DNA from 3 places in the Limnospira sp. PMC 289.06 genome. Region 3 is predicted to be linked to each of the others. Evidence: riboswitches for the same ligand, from Rfam matches in the RefSeq annotation. Region 3 holds a riboswitch; each other region holds the start of a gene.

Region 1 (3,277 bases), on a different contig from region 3:
CCTGGTAGGTCAATGACTTTGATGGTCTGGTTTTGATAACGATAGCTTCCCTCTTTCCGTTCTACGGTAACTCCGGGCCAGTTACCTACCCGCTGATTACTACCAGTTAAAGCGTTAAATAGGGTCGTTTTCCCACAGTTAGGGTTCCCCACCAAAGCAATACAGGACACCGCCGCCTTGTTATCGGTTTGGCGGTTCACTTCCATAGACTGACTCACAATTTTGTTCCTCGTTTAGGATGGGTCGATTAATGCCACCTGGAGGGCATCTGCTTCGTCTTTGCGTAAACTCAGGTTAAATCCCCTGACCTCAATTTGAGTCGGGTCTCCTAAAGGGGCGTGGCGTTTGACTGTAAATTCGACCCCTGGAGTTAATCCCATGGCTAATAATTTCCGTTTGTAGCTACCCGCGCCAGAGTCATAACCAACCACCCGCAACCGAGAACCGATCGCCGCATGGCGCAACTGCACAACATTAGTTTTATTCATTGATGAGAGTTTCCTTTTGGACTGGGTGAGGTTTTCTGTGGCGACCTGAATATTCTCAGCCATATCTGCCCCCAGTCCTAAGCGATGGTCGCCTAGGGCGATAATCACTGATCCACTGGTTGTGGAACTAATGACATTTAATTCTACACCGGGCATTAACCCCATTCCCATTAGACGGGTATTGCCTCCGGCACAGTTGAGAGCAACTATATATAAGCGATCGCCTACCTTCGCCTCCGACAAAGCAAAGGCTCCCGGAGTTGATGGTTTGCCCACTACAACCAATGATTCTGGTGATTCACTTATGGTGCGATCGTGACCAGTGTTGTCTTTGAGGTAAGTAAATCCTGACCAGCTTGATCCACCATCAAAGCAGTTCACGGATACATCGGCACAGTAGTTATCATTGTCCATAATCTATTGGCTCTTGTTGAGCTAATTGAGAATTAATTTTAATTAATACCATATAACTAGGTTAAAAATCCCATTGTTAATAAATTTTTAACAAACCCCCTTGTTTAGAAAAATCAAAAATTATACCACAAAAATTAATTTTGTCAACTACTTGCAATATTTGTTTGTAGTGTGTTACATTTGTTTACAAGAAGTCAAAGAGGCAAAAATATTATGGTTCGTGGACAAATTATGGAAGAAGGTGGACGCGCAAACGTTTATGCGATCGAACCCCAAGTATATGTAGAGGAAGCGCAACAATTCGGTTTCAACAAACACGCAGAGAAACTCAACGGACGACTAGCTATGATCGGGTTTGTATCCGCCCTAGCCTTAGAAGTATTAACCGGACATGGTTTAATCGGCTGGTTAACTAGCCTGTAAAACCCAGATTTTCTCAGCCTATAATTTCAGTAGCATTTCGGAGAATTGTATGAAAACAGATTTTAACTTTCCTAACCAATACATGATGGGACCCGTAATCTTTCGACCGGACTTTAACAGTCCCTCAGAAGTGATTACCGCTAACCAAGCCTGGTCTTTATTCTTCACAGGTGGTCAGGAAGATAAAGCCCTTGGCTATAATGCAGAATACGGAAGATTTTTTACAAATTTACTGATGGCGATCGCCGTTAGCGGCGCTATTGGGGCTTTGATTTTCACTAACTTAGCCTAAGTCATCAAATTTACCTATCTCTCCCTAGTCACTAATAACAAACCGTCCCTGTTTAGAAATAAGCAGGGACTTTTTTTAGTTTTTCCCCGAATTAGCCCAACCTGTGATAAGATATTCTCGATATCGGTTCTAAGGGAAATCAGCCCTTAGAGGAAACGGGGAAAGTCCGGTGTAAGTCCGGCGCTGTCCCGCAACTGTGATGGGACTCTGTTGGTCTCTCAGTCAGAATGCCCGCCGATAAGTAACCTATTGTTGATTCATCTGCGAGGTATGGATGATGGTTGATTTAGTATTTTCACAATCTAAATATCATAGCGATCGCCCATCTAAACCCTAAGAAAATCTCAACATTATATAGATAGCCAATCGCTATAATTTCGGAGGAGTCAAAAAACCGTGCATAAAATTCCTGTAACCATCATCACCGGATTTTTAGGGGCTGGAAAAACCACCCTAATCCGCCATTTACTACAAAATAACCAAGGTCGTCGTATCGCGGTATTAGTCAATGAATTTGGCGAAGTAGGTATTGATGGCGAAATCCTCAAATCTTGCCAAGTGTGTGACGAAGAAGAAACGGAAACTAATATCATCGAATTAGCCAATGGTTGTCTGTGTTGCACCGTCCAGGAAGAGTTTTTGCCCACTATGCAAGAACTACTTAAACGCCAGGATACGATTGATTCGATATTAATAGAAACCTCTGGTTTAGCTTTACCCAAGCCACTGGTGCAAGCGTTCCGATGGCCGGAAATTCGCACTAAAGCCACTGTGGATGGTGTGATTACGGTAGTTGATAGTGAAGCCTTAGCTAATGGTCAACTGGTGGGAGATTTAGAGGCTTTAGAACAGCAGCGCCAAGCGGATGAAACCTTGGAACATGAAACACCAATTGAGGAGTTATTTGAGGATCAGTTAGCCTGTGCTGATTTGGTACTTTTGACGAAAGGCGATCGCATTGATGAAGAGTCTCAGCAGCGGGTTCACCAATGGCTAAAACAGGAGTTAACCCCAGGAGTGCAGATGGTTTCCTGTCAGCAAGGTAAAATTTCGGCTGACATATTATTAGGCTTTAATGCAGCCGTAGAAGACCATCTGGACAGTCGCCCAAGTCACCATGACCAGGAAGAGGAACACGAACACGATGATGATATCAATGCTGTGCATTTAGTCTTAGATCCGGTTGGGGACTCGGCTAGTTTAGTCAATCAATTAAAGGCGATCGCCCAGCAGTTTGAAATCTACCGGATTAAAGGTTTTGTAGCCGTCGCCAATAAACCAATGCGGATGGTAGTTCAAGGAGTCGGAAACCGATTTGAGACCTTCTTCGATCGCCCCTGGAAAACCGACGAACCTCGCCAAACTCAACTGGTGTTTATTGGTCGTAGTCTTAATCAACAACAAATAGCCGCTTCTTTGGAATCAGAAACCATGGCGTTAAACGGGTAGAATTTGAGAGATTTTAGCGATACTTTCTAACATCTCCCCAACCAACCCGGTTTTTTTTCCAGAAGCCGGGTTTCTAATTCCCCACGATACCTTAAAAAAAGAAACCGGGTCAAAAAAGGGTTGACAACGAGTCTGCCAGCGCTATATGTTAAGGTTTACAGTTTGCAGCGCCGCCAAAACAGCCCCAATATAATCATACTTTACCCCACTT
Region 2 (3,277 bases), on a different contig from region 3:
TTTCACCCGCAGTTGCCGCACTTCGGAGGTTTGGGGGAAAGACCCGATGGTGGTGGTGGGGAATGGGGGCAAAACGGGCTGGCGTTCTTGACGTTGTTCATAAGGCAAAGTCCGCTCTAAATCCTGGGAGGTCAGATTTTGCAGGCGTTCTTTTACCCCCTGATTAACTGGGCTAAATTCCTGGAAGGTTTGCCATTGGCTGCGGATGACTTCCAGATACTTGTCAGGTTCTTGGGTTCCATAGGAGCGATCGGCCCAATCAGCCAGCAGTGTGATTTCTACTAACTTCTGTTCAGCAAAGCTCAAAACGGACCGCAAGGGTTCGGGGAGTTTGGTTTCTCGCTGGGCATCGTATGGCACAAATTGCAGGGAAGCAGACGGCTGAATCCGCAGGTTAGGGGTGACACGGGAAATGGCTTCCAGGGTTGACAAAACGGAGTCGGGGCGAATTTTCCAGACGTTGCGGGCATCAATAATTCCCGCCCCCAACTCTTTATCGTCGGGGAAACCATACTGTTGCAATAACTCCAGGTTCCGCCCACGGGTGAAGTCTAAACTAATGCCAGCTACGGGTAATTCCATCACCCAGGGGTAATTGTCTCCCAAGTCATCAAAGTAGGTGATGAGGTGAATGGGTAAGCCGACTTGACTGAGCGATTGATAGGTGGATTGATAGAGTTGTTTGAAGTTGGCGGCATCTCCCAATACTAAAGCGGGTTCATGGATTTGGACTTCAGCGACACCCATTTTTTGGAGTTCTTGGAGAAGCAGGAGATAGCGATCGCCTAGTTGTTTCCCCGCCTGATCTTGATTCATCTCGAAACGACTCAGCCGCAGCAAAGTCACCGGACCCAAAACCATGGGAACAGCGCGATCGCCCAATAAGGTTTGAGCCCGCTGCACAGTTTCCAGGAAATCGCTAAAGTCTGGTGGCTGCAATGTTTCGGGAATTTCTGGGACGAGGTAGTGATAGTTGGTATCGAACCATTTAGTCATTTCTAGGGCTCGAATGCCATCAAAACCCCGCGCCATGGCAAAATAACGGTCAAGTCCGCTAAAGGATGCAAACCGTTCGGGAATGATGCCTAAGCGGATACTCCAGTCTAAAACGTGATCGTAGAGGCTCATGTCGCCAATACCAATGCGATCGATACCGGCATGAAGTTGAGTTTCCCAGTTTTTGAACTCAACTTCATTCCGAGTCTGGATGAGGGTTTCTGCGTCCGATTTACCCCGCCAAAAGGCTTCTAATGCCTTTTTTAACTCGCGACTTTTACCAATACGAGGATAGCCGAGAGTCGCGGTTTCCAGACGGGTTTGTGTATAAATTTCCGAGGTCATAAATTGCCCTTGTCCTTATGGTGAAAATAGTCACAGAAATCTAGTCCATCCCCGCGACAAACCAGCGGAGTGAACAATTGAGCGCAGCAGAATATCTGCCAAATTGAGTTGAGCAATACTCAGACCAGACTGATTAGAGTCACGCTTTGGACGAGTGACCCTCTGCCAGTCAATGTCTACATAAGGCTAGTTTTCTCAAAATGGCAATTTCAAATCAGGGCGCTACCCATGCAACGCCAGGGGAGTCGTCCTAAAAAATGAAGGCAATATTAATTGTGAAAAAGCTAAACGAACCATCATCCGTACCTCGCAGACGAAAAATAACAGTTTTTGGTGCATCTCCAGAGGAGACAGTTCGGCGGGCATTCTGACTTCGAGAGTTGTGTCTCTCCTCACAGCTGCGGGACAGCGCCGGATTTACGCCGGACTTTCCCCCTTACGTCTGATGGCTGGTCCCCATCAGAACCGACAATATTTAAGCATGATAACACACGAAGCGGAGATTTGACGAAATCATGGAAAAGTTACTGTAAACTGGGGGAACAACGATAGATGTCAGCAACCCGGTTTCTAGGGCTTAGGGTTTCACCAAGCGGCCAAGCCGCCCAAAGTCCATGGGAGAGCCACGGCACGAGAGCTAAAATTCTCAAATACAGTCGTGATCGCTATAGCCAAAGAACCAAAGGCGATCGCCTACTTATCCCCTCTGAAAACAAAGATAGTCAAAATGCAGGGTTCTCAAAAAATTCAGGTCGGGGTGAGCGACTTACGGCAAGCCTTTCATACTCATTTTCAATCGGCTGAACAAATTAAACAGATTTCGGCTTATTTACTCCTATTCTATGCGGTTGAATGTGGGCTAAAGAGCATTTTGCTCAAACGAAACCAGTTGCGAACCACAGCACTGATTCCCGATCCAACCCTCTTATATGAATCTGGTCATAACCTAGATAGATGGGTCAAGGAACTGAAAATTTCCGCCAGCATAATTAGCCAAACTCCCAATTTTCATCTAGCCCAAGGTGGTTCAACTTTAAACATAGAAAAAGCTCATCAAGCTTGGCGATATGGTATTAATATTAAGCCTGAAGATGAAAAAGTTTTAGTTGAGTGGTTAAACAGTATTAGCCAATGAATTAAGGAGAACATAAACCGATGATTCCCTCAGATATTCGTCTTTATACTTGGGTTGATGTAGAAGAAGTTTTGCTGCGGAAAAAAAAGCAAAATAAATGGCCAAACGGGTTGGTTTGGGCGCGAACCTACTGGGACGGGTTAACCATGGGAATTCGTCCGGGAACTCAAGCAGAAGCCCAAAATTGGCTGAGTGAAATCTACGACCCTCGCTTCCGAAATAATTATATTATCTTAGAGAGTGTTGATGAAAATCAACGGATTTTGCCGATTTGGTGGGAAGAAACCGAGGAAGACCCCCCAACTCCTAGACTGACTCCGAGTTTATCCAGACCTGGAGTGCTTTTTCCTCCTAGTGAGAATGTCGAACCTCCGGCTATTATGCCATCAGATTTTCCCCCAGTGGTGGCGTTTCATTCTTTTAAAGGTGGAGTGGGAAGGACTACTCATGCGATCGCCTTAGCCAAGGCTTTAACTGCTAAAAAACAAACGGTTCTGTTAGTTGATGGGGACTTAGAACCTCCGGGAATTAGTTGGTTATTTGAGCGAAGATTGCCCTATCCTCCCGTTTCTTTTGCGGACTTGTTAGCATTGGTTCATGGTGATGAATCTCCCCATTATGAAACCGCCATTCAATTAGTGAGCGATCGCCTACAAAATGCCTTAATTGATGGGATATTTATTCTGCCATCATTTCGCTCTACTTCAGGATTTACCTCTTTAGAAATTCGACCAGAACATCTGATCCAAGGTTCTCAAAATGCTTTTATCTTGACCGATATCTTAGCCCGTCTCGGGAAAT
Region 3 (3,277 bases):
TCACCCAAATGGTGATCAATATTTGCAGGAGGGGGGGAGCCGCCAAACTGAGACAAAACAGGGTGGCGGCAAAGGTTAACTTATGTTCAGAGGGTAAATACCTTAACCGATTGGTATAGGCGATCGCATCAATTTGATGGTGCATTTAGGATGAGCGATTTTTGCCTTGTTGACGACCTTTATATAAGCCAATCACATAGCCCACGATACCCGCACCAATGGCGGCTTGAGAAACAAATAACAGGCTCTCAATTTCGCCACTGGGAACTTCTAAGATAGGTTCAAACCAGGGTTGATAATTGGGTTGAATTTCGCCGATGAGATTTTCGGCTTGTTCATCGGCTCCCTCATAATCTCCTCGGATAAAAATTAGTGGCGTTATGGATAAAATAACGACGGCTAAAATCATCCATAAATTGCGATTTTTGACGGGTTGATCAGAAGTTGGTGTCATGATTATTTTACTTAGCTATTAGCTTTCCCAATTTTCAAGGTTTGCAGTTCTTCTGAGGCGTAGGACTCTAGCCAATTCCAAACTACCAGCGTTAATAGTCCCTCACTAATTGATAGGGGAATTTGAGTGACTGCAAAAATCCCCGCAAATTTGATAAAGGAAGCGATAACCCCCCCAGAAGCAGCCGGAAAAGCTACGGCTAACTGTATGGAGGTAATTAAATAAGTGGCTAAACTTCCCAAGGCTGCTGCGAAGAAAATACCTAGTTTTTGTTGGTTAAATTGGCAGAATAGTTGGTAAATGCCATAGGCGACCCAAGGGCCGACAATTGCCATGGAAAATACATTGGCTCCCAGGGTAGTTAAACCGCCGTGAGCGAGTAATACGGCTTGGAAAAGTAGAACTAAACTGCCTAAAACTGTCATCACTGACGGTCCGAATAAAACAACTCCTAATCCGGTTCCGGTGGGGTGAGAACAACTCCCTGTCACTGAGGGTATTTTCAGGGCTGACAGGACAAAAGTAAAGGCTCCGGCTAGGGCAATTAATAGCTTTAATTCGGGGTTTTTTTGGGTGATTTTGGTGAGTTTTTGTAAACCAATTACCCAGAAAGGGATGATTAACACCCACCAAAAAACCGCCCAGGTAATAGGTAAAAAACCTTCCATAATGTGCATTGCTTGAGCTGGAGTGGCTGCACCTATTACCAAATAAAATGTTAACCCAATCATGGCGATTAGGTGTATCATTCGATGATTTTTGCTCATCTGTACCTCGCAGATTTGTGAGTGAGAAATAACTATAGGCGGGCATCCTGACTCACAGATTGGGTGGAAAAATTTGCCTTAAATCTGATTACAGTTGCGGGACAGTGCCGGATTTACACCGAACTTTCCCCATTACTCCTAGTGGCTGTTCCCCACTAGAACCTATAGTTTTGGCTATTATACCATGTGTAGGTCAATAGTGAACCAAGCTGGCAAATATTTAATTAAGTATGCTCTCGGGTGGCCCAATATTGTTGTACGGCTTGCACATTATACCAATTCAAAAAAATCCGAGAAATTTCTAAGGCTAATTGAGACTGACCACGATTAATTAACCACTGTAAAAAATGCGCCATTGTCCTTTCATTAAGTTGACCTCTGAGGGATAAAATCCCCCAGAGTATCCGATGCAAAATTGTCATTTGAATCATCATTTTTACTGACCATGTAGGATGTTTTTGGTAGAAAACTACCCCCATTCTGCCCCTTTGTTTTTCCTTTTCAATTAGGGCGGGTATTTGTTCTAAGCTAAAGGGTGGATGCCAATGATATCCGACGGCGGCGGGGCATTTGATTAATTTTAAACCTAATTTTTTTAGCCTAACTCCTAGTTCGAGGTCTTCCCAACCATAAAGCTGAAATTGAGGGTCAAATAATCCGGCTTCGATTAACCAATGGCGGGCGATCGCCACATTTCCAGTAGCAAAATAAGCGGCGGAAAAATCGGTAATTTTATAGGGTTCTGTGGTGGGATGTTCAAAATTGCAGGTATTGACAACTCGACCATAGGTAAAGATGCGATCGCTTTTTTGAGAGTTGGCAATTAATGCCCTAGCGTGAGCCTCCAGAAAGCTATCAGTTACCACCAAATCACTATCGATAAAAACAATAATCTCTCCCCTAGCCTGTTCAACTCCCAAATTTCGCGCCGCCGCCGGTCCCTGGTGGTCTTGCTGGTAAATGCGAAGATGGGGAAATGCGCCCTGATGAGTGGCCAACCATTCCACAGTCCCATCAGTGGAACCATCATCGACTAACACCACCTCTAAACCCGTCACGGCGGCGCTATAGGCTTGATTTTCTAATGCTCTCAGACACTTCTGTAAAATCGGTAAACGGTTATAGGTGGGGATAACAACGCTAAAAAACATAGATTTTGGGGGACAGTTGGCGATGCTCTGAAACTATAACCTAATTGTTACCCGTTCACTGTTAAATCGTGGCGATTGGGGTGATAATGAAATGTTTGTTGTCTAGGAGCTTTGGTAGATTATGGGTCGCGCTGAAAAAGCTGTACTTGCCTACTCTGGTGGTGTAGATACCTCCGTCTGTATTCCTTACCTCAAAAACGAGTTTGGGGTAGCTGAAGTAATTACTGTGGCGGTTGACTTGGGACAAGGTGATGAACTAGGACCAGTGAAACAAAAGGCCCTCGACTCTGGCGCGAGTGAGTCTTTAGTGATTGATGTACAACAGCGATTTGTCCAGGAATTTGCTTTTCCGGCTATTCAAGCCAATGCTTTGTATGAGAATCGCTATCCCCTGGCTACGGCTTTAGCACGTCCTTTGATTGCTCAGATTTTGGTGGAAGTTGCCGAAAAATACGGAGCAGACGCGATCGCTCACGGTTGCACGGGAAAAGGCAATGATCAGGTCCGCTTTGATGTGTCTATCGGCGCTCTCAACCCTAATATTAAGATTTTGGCTCCGGCTAGGGAGTGGGGTATGAGTCGGGAAGAGACGATCGCCTATGGGGAAAAATGTGGCATTTCCTTCCCGGTTAAAAAGTCTTCCCCCTACAGTCTCGATCGCAACTTGCTTGGTATGGCGATCGAAGCTGGACCACTCGAAGATCCCTGGGTTGAACCCCCAGAGGATATTTATGGGATGACTAAAGCGATCGCTGATACTCCTAACGAGCCCGAATATGTAGAAATTGGCTTCCAAGCTGGCATTCCTGTTAGCCTCAATGGGGAAGCACTCAACGGGGTTGACCTGATCTCTCGCTTAAATGCGATCGCCGGAAACCACGGTATCGGACGCATTGATATGATCG

The links. A riboswitch is a leader RNA that binds a small molecule or an ion and turns the genes downstream of it on or off. The one in region 3 is predicted to bind cobalamin.
Region 1: it holds a riboswitch for cobalamin, as region 3 does, so the genes downstream of both, cobW (cobalamin biosynthesis protein CobW) here and P5674_RS01395 (energy-coupling factor ABC transporter permease) in region 3, are expected to answer to the same signal.
Region 2: it holds a riboswitch for cobalamin, as region 3 does, so the genes downstream of both, metE (5-methyltetrahydropteroyltriglutamate--homocysteine S-methyltransferase) here and P5674_RS01395 (energy-coupling factor ABC transporter permease) in region 3, are expected to answer to the same signal.

Annotation. Positions count from the first base shown of each region.
Region 1 is NZ_JARPLC010000009.1:53,968-57,244, forward strand. It holds gene feoB (Fe(2+) transporter permease subunit FeoB) at 1-206, opposite strand, end outside; gene P5674_RS03860 (ferrous iron transport protein A) at 234-902, opposite strand; gene P5674_RS03865 (chlorophyll a/b-binding protein) at 1,116-1,325, shown strand; gene P5674_RS03870 (hypothetical protein) at 1,375-1,617, shown strand; cobalamin riboswitch at 1,725-1,870, shown strand; gene cobW (cobalamin biosynthesis protein CobW) at 2,014-3,066, shown strand.
Region 2 is NZ_JARPLC010000044.1:26,800-30,076, reverse strand. It holds gene metE (5-methyltetrahydropteroyltriglutamate--homocysteine S-methyltransferase) at 1-1,341, opposite strand, end outside; cobalamin riboswitch at 1,682-1,826, opposite strand; gene P5674_RS11545 (hypothetical protein) at 2,000-2,476, shown strand; gene P5674_RS11540 (ParA family protein) at 2,497-3,277, shown strand, end outside.
Region 3 is NZ_JARPLC010000003.1:41,255-44,531, forward strand. It holds gene cbiQ (cobalt ECF transporter T component CbiQ) at 1-145, opposite strand, end outside; gene P5674_RS01390 (energy-coupling factor ABC transporter substrate-binding protein) at 146-454, opposite strand; gene P5674_RS01395 (energy-coupling factor ABC transporter permease) at 466-1,221, opposite strand; cobalamin riboswitch at 1,242-1,402, opposite strand; gene P5674_RS01400 (glycosyltransferase family 2 protein) at 1,446-2,372, opposite strand; gene P5674_RS01405 (argininosuccinate synthase) at 2,494-3,277, shown strand, end outside.